DNA from 2 places in the Bradyrhizobium sp. GW821-FHT13H06 genome. Region 2 is predicted to be linked to the other one. Evidence: riboswitches for the same ligand, from Rfam matches in the RefSeq annotation. Region 2 holds a riboswitch; the other holds the start of a gene.
What was found. A riboswitch is a leader RNA that binds a small molecule or an ion and turns the genes downstream of it on or off. The one in region 2 is predicted to bind cobalamin.
Positions count from the first base shown of each region.

Region 1 (3,405 bases), on a different contig from region 2:
TCGCCGTGACCTATTTCCCGGATTTAGGTTAGCTGTCCTTGTGGCGTTTGACGGGGACACGCCGATGACAGAACTTCAGGACAGGTTGGAACGGTTCGAGACGCTCACCGCCGAATGCGAACTGATCGCCAAGCTCGCCACCGACAGCACCAAGCGCGAGTTCTATCTGAGGCTCGGGGAACAGTATCGCCAGCTGGCGGTGGATATTCGGCAGGCGATCGCGACCACGGCTGCGGCCTGAGGCCGGCTGAAATCCGTTCTTAACATTTAGCGCGCATTCTCGCAGCACGCGGGCATCGCCGATCGGCGGTGGCTCGTGGTGGGAAGGCCGGGGTTCGTTGCAATGCAGCGCACCTCGCGAGTGTCATCGTGCTGTGCCTGACAGGGCAAGTCCCATGCGCCTCGTTGCCGTGATCATATTTGCGCTCATGACGGCGGCCTGCGACCAGGAGCGGGACATCACCGGCTCGACGACGCCGAGCTGTCCGATACGAAACTACAGCAGCTACAATCCACGCGACATGAACCAGTGCGTCAACGCCTGCAGATCGTGCGATCGCGGCACCACGGTCACCTGCACGACATCCTGCACCCTCAAGGGGGCTCGCTGAACGGATTACCTTCTGCCTTGCGAGGCGCGGCTCCCCATCGTCCTCGCCGTCTCGACCTGATAGGGTTGGTCGGAGCAGGGGGACATCGGATGAAATTCGCAAGCCTTGAAATCGACAACGCCGGAGGTCTCGCGGGAACGGCGAGCAGCGCGCAGGCTTCCAGCGAACGTGGCGTCGACGGTGCCGAGGCACCGGAACGATTCACATAGGATAGTCATTGGAAGCAGTGGGCAGGACGCGGAGTCCAATGGAATGGGTATGCTCGATCCCGGCCGGTTCCTGGTATCGTGCTCGCATTGCGATGCCTGGCCGATGGCCGCCAACGTGAAACGTTCAAGCTGGTCGGCATCCCCGCATGAGGTCCGTTTCGTCTGCACGCGCTGCCGGCGCGAAGAGACCGCGATCGTCTCGGCGTCCGGCGAACTGACGCCGATCAAGCGCCTCGACGCTCCGCCGCGGGATGTCGCTGTCGCCTGGGCTCAGGCCCAGCGCCCGCGGGGGCGAACGTAGGCGGCGCAGGGCATTGCTCGATTCGTTGTGGAGCCGGCCGATCGCGTCTGCGCCCAAGATGCCAGCGGTCGATTGACTCCCGGCCTGGACGCCCCGTAGATTGGCCGCTGACGGTTCTCCTCATGGAGATCAAAAGGGAACGTGGTGCGAGATGTCCCAAGGGCGGGATCTTCTCAATGCCATGGCTGCCCCCGCAACTGTAAGCGGTGAATCTCTCGTCCTATGCCACTGGGAATCTCGGTCCTGGGAAGGCGACGCAGAGGTAACGACCCGCGAGCCAGGAGACCTGCCGTCAGCCGTGGTCACACGCGAAGATGTCGGTCGGGGAGTACAGACATTAGCTTTGCCGGAGCCATCGATCGCTCCGCCGTAAGGCCTCGTTCGCTGTGACGTGCCACTGACGTCATGCCGAGGTTATAATTGTGTCCCGTATTGTCACTGCCGCCAGGCGCCGCCGCGCCGGCATCGTTGCGGCCGTTTCGCTGTATTCGCTCGATCTCTCCATCGCCCACGCCCAGCAGTCCGTCGCCGAGCAGCTGCCGCCGGTCGAAGTGACCAGATCCGACGATCAGAACCGTACGCGTGCCAGGGCGATCGGCGATGGCGAGACGGGGCGGCGCCGAGCGGCGCCGGACGGGGCGCGGAGTGGGACCGGCTCGTCCGGCTCGGGCAACGAGGCTGCCGCCGGCAATGGCGGTATCGTCGGCGCGGCTACGACCGTCATTACGGCCGCGGACATCGCTCATGCGCCGTCGCAGACGCTGGCCGAGATCATCGCGACGCAAGTGCCGGGCGCCCAGATCACGACGTTCTATGGCGGCCAGATCGGTGCCAAGACCAGTGTCGACCTCCGCGGCTTCGGTGCCTTCGCCACGGCCAACACGCTGGTGCTGGTCAACGGACGGCGGCTGAACGACATCGATATGGCGCAGGTGGACCTCTCCACCATCCCGCTCAATGCCATCGAGCGCATCGAGATCACGCGCGGCAATTCCGGTGCGGTGCTGTATGGCGACAATGCGGTCGGCGGCGTCATCAACATCGTTACCAAGAACGGCGTCGGCGGCCCGCCCGTGACCGCGCGCATCGAGGCCGGTTTCGGCTCGTTCAATACCAGGCTCGGCAACGTCTCGGCCGCGATCAATTCCGGTCCGTGGTCGACCTCGTTCTACGGCAATGCCGTCAGGACCGACGGCTATCGCGACAACAATCGCTATTCCCAGGAGAATGGCGTCGGCAATCTGAACTACACGACGCCGGGCCTGACCGCCTTCCTGACCGTCACCGCTGACAATCAGGAGCTGCGACTGCCGGGCGGCCGCACCGTCGATCCCTCCATCGGCGTCGACGAGCTCGCGACCAGCCGGCGAGGGACCAGCACGCCCTTCAACTACGCCAATCAGCAGGGTTTTGGCGCGACCGCGGGCTTCACGAAAACCCTTGTCAACGGCGTCGATCTCATCGTCGACGGCGGCGTGCGCGACAAGAAGCAGCAGAGTGCGTTCTTCTCGAGCCCGGCGCCGGTCCCGGCTTTCTTCACGTCGACCTATGTCGATGCTGACCTTGCGACATGGTCGATCACGCCGCGGCTCAGCGTGAAGAGCCTTCTGCTCGGAATGCCGTCGCAGCTGCTGACCGGCGTCGACTACTACGATGCGAGCTTTCAGCAGAACCGCGGCGCCGGCCAGGGTCTCGCTCCCTGGCACAATTACGATCTCAGGCAGCGGACGGTTGCGGGCTATGTCCAGCACACGCTCGGCGTCGCGCCAGCGACCGATATCTCCTACGGCGCCCGGGTGCAGAACACCAATCTCTCGGCACGTGACAATTTCGACCCGGCGGCTCCGTTCAACGCCGACGTCGGCGCGCTCCCGCTCAGGAGCGACGAGACGCAATATGCGCTGCACCTCGGTGCGGAGCATCGCCTCAATGACACCGTCGCGCTGTTCGGCCGGGTTGCGCGCGCCTTTCGCACGCCTGATGTCGACGAGCGGGTGTCGTCGGGCCCTTCATTCGACCCGTTCTTCAATCCGCTCCCGCAAACGTTCCAGCTCAAGACCCAGACCTCGCAGGACATCGAGGGCGGGCTGCGCATCAGAGGAGGCGGACTGCAGATGCAGAGCAGCCTCTATCTGATGGACCTCGCCAACGAGATCCATTTCAATCCGATCCTGTTCTACAACACCAATCTGGATCCGACCCGCCGCTACGGCTCGGAGACCAGCGTCTCCTATCGCATCAACGACGCCCTGCTGGTGCGCTCCGGCATGGCCTATACACGGGC
Region 1 is NZ_JBXAPN010000001.1:254,222-257,626, forward strand. It holds gene AC1RQP_RS01240 (hypothetical protein) at 65-241, shown strand; gene AC1RQP_RS01245 (hypothetical protein) at 396-611, shown strand; gene AC1RQP_RS01250 (hypothetical protein) at 864-1,121, shown strand; cobalamin riboswitch at 1,216-1,429, shown strand; gene AC1RQP_RS01255 (TonB-dependent receptor) at 1,544-3,405, shown strand, end outside.
Region 1: linked by a shared signal. The riboswitch ahead of AC1RQP_RS01255 (TonB-dependent receptor) and the one ahead of AC1RQP_RS19735 (TonB-dependent receptor) in region 2 are both predicted to bind cobalamin.

Region 2 (3,405 bases):
GCGCTGGCCGAGGTCGGTCCGCACATCGTGATCGCGCGGCGGGAAGCGCGCGAGCGGCACGGCTGGATCATGGACAGCTATCTTCTCAAGCGCAGGGCGTAAGCGAGGCAGCATGCTTCCCGAATGGGTTTACCGGAACTGCCCCGAGGTCTCCGCACATCATCGCGATGCGGCGATCGCGCGGCAGGCGCAGCTGACCAAGCCGACCGGCGCGCTCGGCCGGCTCGAGCAGCTCGCGATCGAGCTTGCGGGCTTGCAGGCGACCGAAGAGCCGCGCGCCTTGCGGGTGCCGATCATCATCTTCGCCGGCGATCACGGCATCGTCGCGCAGGGCGTGTCGGCCTATCCGCAAGCCGTGACGATTGCGATGATGGCGAATTTTGCCTCCGGCGGCGCGGCGATCTCGGTGCTGGCGCGCGAGCTGGGTTCGAGCCTGGAGGTGGTCGACGCCGGCACGCTGGCCCGGGAGCAGATGGCGGGCGTCGTCACCGACAAGCCGCGCAGTGGCACGCGCGATTTCAGCCTAGAGGCTGCGCTCACGCCCGTGGACCTCGCCTTTGCCTTCGAGGCCGGCCGGCGTGCGGTGGTGCGCGCCGAGGCCGGTCGGCCAGATCTCCTGATCCTCGGCGAGATGGGCATCGGCAACACCACGACATCCGCGGCGATCGCGGCGAGCCTGCTTGGTGTGAGCGCCGGGGAGATCGCGGGCAGCGGCACCGGCGTCGATGCGGCCGGCCGCGCGCACAAGGCACGGGTGATCGATGCGGCGATCGCCCGCCACGGCGTCGCCGGAGCGTCGGTCGAGAAGATCCTGTGCGCCGTCGGCGGCCTCGAGATCGCGGCGATCTCAGGCGCGATCATTGCGGCCGCGCAAGCCCGCATTCCGGTGTTGATCGACGGCTTCATCGTGTCCGTCGCGGCGCTGGCGGCGGCGCGTCTCAATCCGTCCTGCCAGCCGTTCCAGCTCGCCTCGCATCAATCGGCGGAGCAGGGGCATCGGCTGGTGCTGCGCGCGCTGAACGTGCAGCCGCTGATCAGCCTCGATCTCAGGCTCGGGGAGGGATCGGGGGCGGCCATCGCGCTGCCGCTGTTCCGCGCGGCCTGCGCGCTTCACAACGGTATGACGACCTTCGCGCAGGCCAACGTGCCGGATCGCCAGGCCTGATGCGGCTCAAGCCACGCGCTGGTTGACGGAGACGACACGCCAGCCCGCCGCGAGCCGGTCGATCCGGGTCAGCGACAGCGGATCGATCACGAAGCGCAAGGCGGCTTGCGGCGTCAGGTCCAGTGCAATGCAGAGCGCGGCGCGGATGGTGCCGGAATGCACGACGAGCGTTGCCGATCCGGCCCCGATCCGCGACAGTCCCAGCCGGACGCGGGCGATCTGATCCGCAAAGCTTTCGCCGTTCGGCGGCCGTCCGTGCGCCGGATCGTGCCAGAACTGCGCGTAAGTCTCGCCACCGGTCGCGGCGAGTTTGTCATGCCGACGGCCGGTCCAGTCGCCGAAATCCTGCTCGCGGAATTCGCTGACCAGTTCCGGTTCGAACCCCAGTGCGCGCGCGGTCTCGACGGTGCGCCGCGACGGGCTGGCATAGCTGGTGGCATCCGGCGGCAAATGCCGCCGCAGAGCCGCCAACGCTGCGTGATCGCCGAGATCCGCCCGCGCATCAGTAGCATGGATCGTCCCCGCCACGCCCTCGACGGTCGCATGCCGTACCAGCCAGAGGAAGGTCTCGCCTTCCATGCTCATCTCCAGGGAAGTTGGTCGCTGTGGCCACAACGCCGCAACTGGCGCATTGACTCTGTCATGATGGTAATCCTAGATGATCGCGACGGTTTCCCCGAGAGGGAATGAAAAGGGAATGCGGTGCGGGGAAACTTGTCCCCAATGCCGCGGCTGCCCCCGCAACTGTAAGCGGTGAATCCTTCGTCAGAAGCCACTGGGTCCTCGGTCCCGGGAAGGCGACGAAGCGGTCACGACCCGCGAGCCAGGAGACCTGCCGTCAGCCGTGGTCACACGCGAAGATGTCGGTCGGGGAGTACAGACATTCGGCTTCATCGGACGGCCCGAAAGGCCAACAGATGAGACCTCGTTCGCTGTGACGTGCCACTGACGTCATACCGAGGTTTCGTATCGTGTCTTCCATCTGTGTCTTACGGCCGAGCCGCTTCCTGCTCGCCTCCGCTACGCTCACGTCGTTTGTCATCGCTGATATCCCTGCCGCCCTGGCGCAGCAGGTCCGCGAACCCCTGCCGCCGGTCGAGGTCTCGCCTGCCGAAACCGGCAGGCAAGCCAAGCCGGCCGGCCGTGAAGCGCAGCGCGCGCGCCGTGCAGCCGCGCGCCGGCCAGCGACCGCATCGGCTCCGCCCAAGCCGAGCGCGCCGGCTGCGACAGCGCAGACGCCGCTCAACAGCAATGTGGTGGCCGAAAGCGCCTCGCGGCTCGGCCTGACGGTGCGCGAAACGCCCGCGACGGTCGAGGTAATCTCGGCCGCGACCATGCGCGAGCAGGGCTATCGAACGGTCTCGGAGGTGGCGCAGGGTGCCGTCGGCGTCACCTCCGGCGACAACCCGGCCGAGCCCGCGGCGTTCTCCATGCGTGGCTTCACCAACAGCCAGATCAATACGCTCTACAACGGCATCAAGATCGGCCCGCAGAACATGACCTCGCGGATCACCGACACCGCCAATCTGCAGGCCGTGGAGTTTCTCAAAGGCCCGGCCTCGCTGATGTCAGGTGAGGGTGCCGCCGGCGGCGCCATCAACTTCGTCACCAAGCAGCCCCACACCGGACCGATCCGCAACGAAGCCGAGTTCTCCTGGGACTCGCTCAACTCATTCCGCGCGCATTACGGCTCGGGCGGCAGCACCAATGTGCAGGGCCTCGACTATCGCTTCGACATCAGCCGCTCCGCCCTCAACGGTTTTGCCGACGACACCAACATCAAGACGTTCGGCACGTCCGGCCAGCTCGACTACCGCATCTCCGATAGTCTCAAGATCTGGGGCGCGCTCGAGTACCGCGAGGACCGCTCCAAGGCCTATTGGGGCGCGCCGCTGGTGCCGGTCGCGTTCAGCGGCTCGCATGCAACGACGGGGATCGTCTCCGGCAATTACGTCTCGAACTACAACGGGACGAATCTCGGTGCCGTCTCCATCGACGACCGCACCTTCAACACCAACTACAACGTTCTCGATAATCGCAACGTCGCCCAGGAAGTGTGGCTGCGCGGCGGCTTCGAGCTGAAATTGGCGCCTGACCTGACGCTGAAGAGCCAGGCCTATGGCTATGGCGCAGAGCGGAGCTGGTTCAACAACGAGATCGAGGCGTTCAACTCCACCACGAACCTCGTCGATCGCGAGCGCTTCTATGTCGCGCACAGCCAGCGCCAGGTCGGCAACATC
Region 2 is NZ_JBXAPN010000004.1:512,503-515,907, reverse strand. It holds gene cobF (precorrin-6A synthase (deacetylating)) at 1-102, shown strand, start outside; gene cobT (nicotinate-nucleotide--dimethylbenzimidazole phosphoribosyltransferase) at 113-1,165, shown strand; gene AC1RQP_RS19740 (histidine phosphatase family protein) at 1,172-1,744, opposite strand; cobalamin riboswitch at 1,817-2,019, shown strand; gene AC1RQP_RS19735 (TonB-dependent receptor) at 2,137-3,405, shown strand, end outside.